Regions from separate parts of the Fructobacillus tropaeoli genome, predicted to be linked through region 1. Evidence: riboswitches for the same ligand, from Rfam matches in the RefSeq annotation. Region 1 holds a riboswitch; the other holds the start of a gene.
The links. A riboswitch is a leader RNA that binds a small molecule or an ion and turns the genes downstream of it on or off. The one in region 1 is predicted to bind FMN.
Positions count from the first base shown of each region.

Region 2: another riboswitch for FMN. It lies ahead of ribD (bifunctional diaminohydroxyphosphoribosylaminopyrimidine deaminase/5-amino-6-(5-phosphoribosylamino)uracil reductase RibD); the one in region 1 lies ahead of FT12353_RS02700 (ECF transporter S component).

Region 1 covers NZ_BOJU01000002.1:120,241-124,659, reverse strand. Annotated here, with positions in the region: gene scpB (SMC-Scp complex subunit ScpB) at 1-365, shown strand, start outside; gene FT12353_RS02705 (pseudouridine synthase) at 358-1,107, shown strand; FMN riboswitch at 1,307-1,443, shown strand; gene FT12353_RS02700 (ECF transporter S component) at 1,518-2,099, shown strand; gene FT12353_RS02695 (LysM peptidoglycan-binding domain-containing protein) at 2,174-2,740, shown strand; gene cmk ((d)CMP kinase) at 2,759-3,436, shown strand; gene rpsA (30S ribosomal protein S1) at 3,626-4,419, shown strand, end outside.
Region 2 covers NZ_BOJU01000001.1:248,275-252,693, reverse strand. Annotated here, with positions in the region: gene polA (DNA polymerase I) at 1-151, shown strand, start outside; gene FT12353_RS01330 (MerR family transcriptional regulator) at 183-521, shown strand; gene glnA (type I glutamate--ammonia ligase) at 659-2,011, shown strand; FMN riboswitch at 2,135-2,265, shown strand; gene ribD (bifunctional diaminohydroxyphosphoribosylaminopyrimidine deaminase/5-amino-6-(5-phosphoribosylamino)uracil reductase RibD) at 2,418-3,476, shown strand; gene FT12353_RS01315 (riboflavin synthase) at 3,478-4,080, shown strand; gene ribA (GTP cyclohydrolase II) at 4,073-4,419, shown strand, end outside.

The sequences.
Region 1 (4,419 bases):
CGGCTGGAACAATTCAAAAGCTACTGTTGCACCAGTTAATCGAATCGGTTGGCCGGAAAGAAGAAATTGGTCGGCCGATTTTGTACGGCACGACCGCTGATTTTTTGGACTACTTCGGTTTGGAATCGCTAGCTGATTTGCCGGAATTACCAGATATTAATGATGTCACCCTTGATGAAGAAGGGCAGGCCGAGGTGGCGCTCTTTGACCAAATTGATGATCAGGGGGATACTATTCTTGAAAGCCCAACTGATGAGGGCCAATTGTCGCTGATGGCAGAAGGCACAACAGCCACGCAAGAAGAACACGATACACCGACTGATGAACAGCCGGTTGCCACAAAAAAGGAGGGCGAAAATGCCTGAAGAAAGTCAACGACTACAAAAGGTGATTGCTCAAGCGGGAATTGCTTCCCGACGGGCCGCCGAAACCATGATTTTAGAAGGCCGAGTTGAGGTTAACGGCCAAATCGTGAGCCAATTGGGCACAAAAGTGACCCGCCAAGATGAAGTGAAGGTCGATGGTGTGCCAATTGATGGGCAGGAGAAGCATGTTTATTACTTGCTAAATAAGCCCCGTGGCGTTGTGACTACTAGCCATGACGATAAGGGCCGGCAAACGGTTTTAGATATTTTAGATGATGTAACTGCCCGGGTTTATCCGGTTGGTCGGTTGGATTACGATACGACCGGTGCGCTCTTGCTTACCAATGATGGTGATTTGGCCAACCAGTTGATGCACCCCAAGGGTCGGGTTGATAAGGTCTACACGGCCAAGGTCAAGGGATTGGCAACCATGGAACAATTGGCACCGTTAAAGCGAGGAATTGTTCTGAAAGGCAAGAAGACTGCTCCTGCCAAGGTAGCCATCGAAAAGGCCGATAAGGATAAGAAGGTTTCCTTTGTCACGATTACGATTCATGAAGGTCGTAACCACCAAGTCAAGGATATGCTGGCTGCCGTTGGTCTGCCGGTTGAAAAGTTGCGCCGTGACCGCTACGCTTTCTTGGACTTGATCGGTTTACAGCCGGGTGAATTCCGTGACTTAAAGCATGATGAAGTCAAGCGCCTGAAGGCCGGTGATTACCGGTTCTTGCGCCGCAAGTAAGAAAAATTTGCTGAAAGATTAGTTATGGCGTAACCGCTGAAAATAAAATTCGTTTTTTAAAGTTTTCGGCAGACACCGATTTGTCTTGATAATATCAAGCCCTTAACCCATGTTAAGGGCTTTTTATGACGGTAAAAATGCCTTTTTTCTTGGCAAATTTTTTGAGCTGTGCTATACTATTTCTTGTTTCAAATATAATATAAAACTTCGGGGTCGGGTGAAAGTCCCAACCGGCGGTGAAGCAGCGATAGCTGATGAGCCCGCGACCTGCCAAATGGCAGCTGATCTGGTTTGAATCCAGAGCCGACCGTACAGTCGGGTATAAAGAAGTTTAAAGTACAGTCTTTTTTGCTGGCCTTTATTTTACCCCGGGTGAAGTAGGGCCTTTTTTAGGCCCAGAGGAGTAGAAAATGACAAGAAACACTACTAAAAAACTCACCCTGGTCGCCGTTTTCAGTGCAATTTCCTTTGCACTCACGATTTTTCCGCAAATTGCGATCATTCCCAGTGCATCCTTTTTGAAAATTGACTTTTCAATCGTGCCAGCCTTCTTAGCTTTTTCCTGGTTAGGGCTCGGTTCGGCCGTTTGGGTGCTGGTGATTCGGACCTTGTTGAAGCTGATTTTGTTTAACGAAGGGGCCAATACCTATATTGGAATGCCAGTTAACCTTGTGATTGCTTTGACATTCTTGTTGGTTTTGGCAGTCATGGTCAAGGCTGAAGTTCGCTGGCCAAAGTGGTTATGGCAATCCGTTAGTGCGGTTATTGCCTCTGTGGCGATGACCGTGGTGGCTTATTTAGCCAACATTGTTTGGGCGATTCCGCTCTACGCCCGCTTTGCAAACTTCGATATTGCTAAGTTCATTGGCATCAAAGTTTACTTGTGGGGGATGGTTGTCCCATTCAATCTTTTGGAAGGTTTGATTTGGTTTATCGTTTCTGTGATGGTTGTTGCAATCTTGGCACCCTTTAAGAAAAGCTTTCGTTCTTAAGAAAAGGTTATCATTTTCAAGCAACCTTCCGTGTTAGACTTGATTTAAGAACGAACTCATAGGAGGTCTTGAAAATGAACGACCAAACAGCACCAACATTATCACGCCGGCAACGTTTTGATCGCCAGCATGAAAATCAGGAGCAGCCTAAAAAAGAACCACGGCCAAAGAGTCACGGCGGTCTAGTTGTGATTTTGGTCTTGCTGTCGTTAGTCTTATTAGCGTCGGCGCCTGTTTATGGATTGATGAAAAATTCACCAAAAACGGTGAAGACAACATCTAGTTCTAATAGTTCCAAAAAAACTAGCCAGTCGGCAATGTCTTCTGCTAGTTCACAATCGTCTGATGCAACCAGCGCTGCTCAGTCTTCAACTAGTCAGGCAACTAGTCAATCAGCTACATCGGCTAGCCAAGCTGAGTCTGCTGCGCAGTCAAGTCAAAGCCAGGCAGCCCAGTCAAGTGATGACCAAGCAGCGGCTTCTGCGGCGGCTGCCAATACAGCGACCTTGGGTGCTAACCAAACGCTCTATAACTTTGCGGTAACTCATGGTACAACCACTGACGAGATTTATGCTTTGAATCCTGGTGTTACTGCTCAAAACTATTCAAAGTTTGCTGGACAAGCTTTGAGAATTAAGTAAGAGGAAATTTTAATCCCTATGACTCAACCTGCTCATTTTCAAGTTGCAATTGATGGACCAGCATCAGCTGGAAAATCAACGATTGCTAAAATTTTAGCGACCGATTTAAAGTATGTTTACGTTGACACTGGTGCGATGTATCGCGCCATTACCTTGGCGGCCAAACAGGCGGGACTTGCATACGAAGATGAGGCGGGGATTGTTGCCTTGCTACCAAAGATTGAAATCGCCTTTTTACCGGGCGAACCAGTGCAACACGTTTTGTTGAATGGGCAAGAAGTAACGGAAGAAATTCGTTCAACTGAAATTACGAACAACGTTTCTTTGGTTTCTTCCTATCAGGCAGTTCGAGCTGATTTGGTTGACCGCCAGCGCGCTTTGACTGATCAGCAACCAGTGATCATGGATGGCCGTGATATTGGCACAACCGTTTTGCCAGATGCTCAAGTGAAAATTTTCTTGATTGCTTCAGTCGATGAGCGCGCTGAGCGTCGTTTCAAGGAAAATCAGGCCAAAGGCATGAACCCTGATTTGGAAACCCTGAAAAAGGAAATTGAGGAGCGGGATTATAAGGATTCCCATCGCGCCATTTCACCGCTGACAAAGGCCGAAGATGCGCTAACGGTCGACACTACTGGCCAAAGTATTGACCAGGTCGTGGCCACAATCAAGCAAATTATCAAAGATCACCAGTAAGGTGGTCTTTTTATTTTAGAAAAATCTGTTAAAATAGAAAGCAATAGGGAAAACGGTTCGTGTTTTTACGAAACATTTTGACGAAGTAGTTGGTCTAGTCTAATTTTTTTTAAAATTAGACTAGGAAAATCAGCTACTCTCTGATAAAATACCCTTATAAGTGTAAATTGTAGGAGGACGTTTGACGTCATGAGTGATACTAACAGCGAATTATTAGCAGCTCTGGAAAGTGCTGACCAAATTAAGGTAGGGGACGTCGTAACTGGCGAAGTGCTAGCAATCGACAACGATAACCAAGCAGTTATCGGTCTTCACACCGGAGAAGAAGGAGTTGTGCCAGCGCGTGAGTACTCTGACGATCGTAGCGTCAACTTGGCCGACGATTTGAAGGTCGGTGACACCATCGAAACTGTTGTTGTTTCGAACGTAACGAGTGACAAGGAAGGCGTTGCCTACTTGTTGTCAAAGAAGCGCTTGGAAGCCCGCAAGGCTTGGGAATCATTGTCATTTAACGAAGGTGATGTTGTTGATGCAAAGGTTATCAACGCCGTTCGTGGTGGTTTGATTGTTGACGTTGCTGGTATCCGTGGTTTCGTACCTGCATCAATGGTTGCAGAACGCTTTGTTTCAGACTTGAACCAATTCAAGGGACAAGACATCAAGGCAGAAGTAATCGAAATCGACCCAGCCAAGGCTCGTTTGATTTTGTCACGTAAGGCTGTTGCAGCCCAAGAACGTGCCGAAAAGTTGGCTGAAGCATTCAGCCGTTTGACTGTTGGCGAAGTTGTTGAAGGAACTGTTGCTCGTTTGACTGACTTCGGTGCTTTCGTTGACTTGGGCGGCGTGGACGGATTGGTTCACGTTTCTGAAATCTCACATGACCGTGTTAAGAACCCATCAGACGTTTTGTCAAAGGGTGAAAAGGTTAACGTTAAGATTTTGGCCTTGGACACTGATCGTGGACGTATCTCACTTTCAATCAA
Region 2 (4,419 bases), on a different contig from region 1:
GGTTCACGATGAACTGGTCTTTGAATGTCCAAAAGAGGAGTTAGAGCAAGTACGAAAGTTAGTAACCTCCGTGATGGATTCTGCCGTTTCTTTGTCCGTACCATTGAAAGTTGAGGACCATGCCGGTCCAACCTGGTACGAAGCCAAGTAAGGTGGTCATCACCAGCTGAAAGGAGTTTTTCATGTCCAGTTCTGAATTGCAACGTAACCGAGCCGTTTTACCGATGTCAACCGTCCGCGAGTTGACCCTGCTAACCGACCGCCAGATTCGTTACTACGAACAGCACGAATTAATCACTCCAAAACGGGGTAAGGGTGGTCAACGCCGTTTTTCTTTAAACGATATTGATCGGCTCTTGCAAATTAAGGACTACCTTGATGCTGGTGATTCCACTGCCGATATTAAAGAACTCTTTGCCAAAGCCGAACGGAAAAATCAGCAACAGGCCGGCGTTGATAGTAGCCTGCGCCGCTCGTTGCAAGATGAATTTGCTCAAATCGCCCGCTTTAATAACCACTGATTTGGTCGGTTAATTGACCAAATGTGAACAATGAATTGATGATTGAAAAAAGCTGACCAGCTGGCCAGCTTGGCTGGAGAAAGCCTTCAGCCAAGAAAAAATGTACCCACTATAGCAGCCAAGTAAAGGAGTTTCTAATGGCAAAACCTTCTTACACCAAAGCAGACATTAAGCAAATCGTTCAAGACGAACAAGTTGAATTCATTCGCGTGACATTCACTGACGTTTTGGGCGCTATCAAGAACGTTGAAGTGCCAGTTTCACAACTGGACAAGGTCTTGGACAATGACCTGATGTTCGACGGTTCTTCAATTGAAGGATTCGTTCGGATTAACGAATCTGATATGTACCTCTATCCTGATTTGTCAACGTTCATGATCTTCCCATGGGCGACCGACGAACATGGTGGAAAAGTTGCCCGTTTGATTGCGGACGTGTACTCAAAGGATCGGACACCATTTAAGGGTGACCCACGAATTGCCTTGAAGGATGCCGTTGCCCGTGCCGAATCTGAAGGCTTTACTGCCTTCAACGTTGGTACGGAACCTGAATTCTTCTTGTTCAAATTGGATGAAAAGGGCGAACCAACCATGGAACTAAATGACCATGGAAACTACTTCGACTTGGCACCATTGGACCGCGGTGAAAACGTTCGTCGTGAAATCGTTTTGACGCTTGAAAAGATGGGCTTTGAAGTTGAAGCTGCCCACCACGAAGTTGCTGCTGGTCAGCACGAAGTTGACTTCAAGTACTCAGACGCCGTTGACATGGCCGACAAGATTCAGACTTTCAAGTTGGTTGTAAAGACAATCGCTCGTAATAACGGTTACTACGCAACCTTCATGCCAAAGCCTGTTTCAGGTATTAACGGTTCAGGAATGCACACGAACATGTCTTTGTTTGACAAGGACGGGAACGTCTTTGATGGCCACGATGCTGACAAGAACTTGGGCTTGTCTGACACGGCTATGCACTTCTTGGGTGGTGTCTTGAAGCACGCCCCAGCCTTGACTGCCTTGGCTAACCCAACGGTTAACTCATACAAGCGTTTGACTCCTGGTTTTGAAGCCCCAGTTTATGTTGCTTGGTCAGCATCAAACCGTTCACCAATGGTTCGAGTACCAGCCTCACGTGGTTTGGCAACTCGTTTGGAATTGCGTTCAGTTGATCCAACGACTAACCCATATACTGCCTTGGCTGCTATTTTGTCAGCTGGTTTGGATGGTATCGACAACAAGTTGGAACCATCAGCTCACGTTGATAAGAACATCTACTTGATGGATGAAAACGAACGTAAGAAGGCTGGCATCGTGAACTTGCCTGATACGTTGTTGGCTGCCCTTGATGAATTGGCTAATGATGATGTTGTAATCGATGCTATCGGTACACACATTACTGATAAGTTTATTGAAGCTAAGAAGATTGAATATACTTCATACCGTCAATTTGTTTCACAGTGGGAATTGGATAACTACTTCATGAACTACTAATCAATATTTTAAAACCGGCTGATAGTCGGTTTTTTTATTGTCTTTGAATAAATCAGTCCTCGTTTTTTCTAATTTTAGGATTGTTTTTCAAAAGTAGGATGTGCTACACTAAGAAAAAATAATATAAATCTTCGGGGCAGGGTGTAATTCCCGACCGACGGTGATGGCGTAAGCCTCAGTCCGTGACTCAAGCAATTGATTGATACAGTGAGATTCTGTAACCGACAGTAAAGTCTGGATGGGAGAAGATAAACAAAGAGGGCTTTTTTAGCTAGTTTTTTGTCGTCCTTTTGGCGACACGAAGACGGCGCTTGAAGTCTTTATTTGCAGAATCTAATTTCGATTTGCTCCGGTGTGATTTTAAATCACACCGGTTTTTTTATGCCCGGAGTGGATCGGAGTCGAAATGAATGATGAAATTGGTTTAGCCTGGGCAATCGCCTTAGCAAAACAGGCGAACCCAAAGGACACATGGAAAAATCCGCGGGTGGGGGCGATTATCGTGGACCATAATGGCCAGGTTTTAGGTCAGGGCTACCATCATCGTTACGGTGACCGCCATGCTGAGGTTGATGCCTTGGCCCAGGTTGAGCCGGGGACTGATTTAAAATCAGCGACCCTCTATGTCAGTTTAGAACCCTGTTGCCGGCAGGGAAAGGTGGGCCCCTGTACACAAGCGGTGATTGATGCCGGAATTGGTCGAGTGGTGATTGGCAGTCTGGATCCAAATCCGGCGGTCAATGGCCGTGGAGTTGCTATCCTGCAGGCGGCGGGTGTTGAAGTCGATGTGCAAGGGGCCGATGTTGACCGGCAGGCGCTGTTAAATCCCGCTTTTGTCTATTATCACAAGACCGGCAAACCTTATGTGCAGTTGAAGTTAGCCGAGAGTGGCGATTGGCGGGTAGCGGCTAAGCAGGGCCAACAAACGAAAATCACGGACCAAGTGGCTGATCAAGCCATCCACGCTCTGCGTGGCCGACAAAGTGCGATCTTGATTGGCTCCGAAACGGCGCTAGTTGATCAACCGGCCTTAACGGTTCGTTTCGTGAAAATTGATCATGACCAACCCTTACGGGTGATTTTGGATCGGCGGGGCAGGCTGCAGAAGCAAGTGGCCGCCGGCCAGTGGGCAACGAGAACGCTGATTTATAGTCAAAATAAGGACTTTGTGCGGGACTTTGACCAAGTACAAGAATGGTCGGGTGACTTGCAGGAATTGTTGGTTGACCTAGGGCAACGCGGTTGTCAATCACTGTTAGTTGAAGGCGGGCCAACCATCATCAAGGCTTTCTTAAAGGAGCAGGCTTGGCAAAGTTTTGATTTATATCAAACGGCGAGTCGTTTTGGTTCAGTCGGGGTTCAGGGCTTGTCGCCAACGGCAATCGCAGCGGCTGGTGGTCAATTGAAAGCGACCAAGGTTGTTGGCAATGCCATTGATTTTCATTTTGAGCGGAAGGTTCACTAAGATGTTTACAGGAATTGTGGCGGCGATTGGCCGCATTACGGCGGTGGAAGAAATAGACCGTCAAAATTATGCTTATACCATCCAGGGACCGGCGGGGTTCTTTGACGATAGTCAGTTGGGAGATTCGATTATGGTTACCGGTGTTTGCCTGTCAATCGTTGATAAATCAGACCAGCAGGCGCGTTTTGAGATTATGGCGCCAACGGTTGCGCAAACGACGTTTGGCAATTTGGTCGTTGGGGACCGGGTCAACCTTGAGAAAAGTTTACCGCTGGCTGGTCGATTGGACGGTCATTTTGTTTTGGGCCATGTCGATGGCCGGGGCAAAATTATTAGTCAAACGAAAGTGGGGCAGACTATTGAACTGGAAATTCAGGTCGAGGATGAAAGTCTCTGGCCGTATTTCGTTTCCAAGGGGTCAGTGGCATTGGACGGAACGTCTCTGACGATTGTTCGAGTTGCCGGTCCGGTGCTCACCATTGGTCTGATTCCGATAACGCAGGCAAACACAACCTTTGGCACGAAGCAGGTTGGCGATTTCGTTAATGTCGAAACAGATATTTTAGCCAAGTACAGCCAACGGCGGGAGGCCCTCCATGTCTGAAAAAATTAGAAGAGCCCTTGCAGCACTGCAGCGAGGGGAATTGATTATTGTTCAAGATGATCACAGTCGTGAAAATGAAGGCGATTTGGTTGGCTTGGCCGCTTTGGCCAGCCCGGCCAAAATTAACCAGGCATTGTCAATCGGTCGGGGCGTTCTCTGTGCGCCGATGACAGCCGACCGGGCGCAAAATCTTGACCTGCCAGAAATGGTCCAGCAGAACAGTGAGAAGTTTGGCACACGGTTTACGGTCGCGGTCGACCATGTGGCTACAACGACTGGTGTGTCGGCCAATGATCGGGCACAGACATTAAGGGAACTGGCTAATCTTTCGGCGAAAGC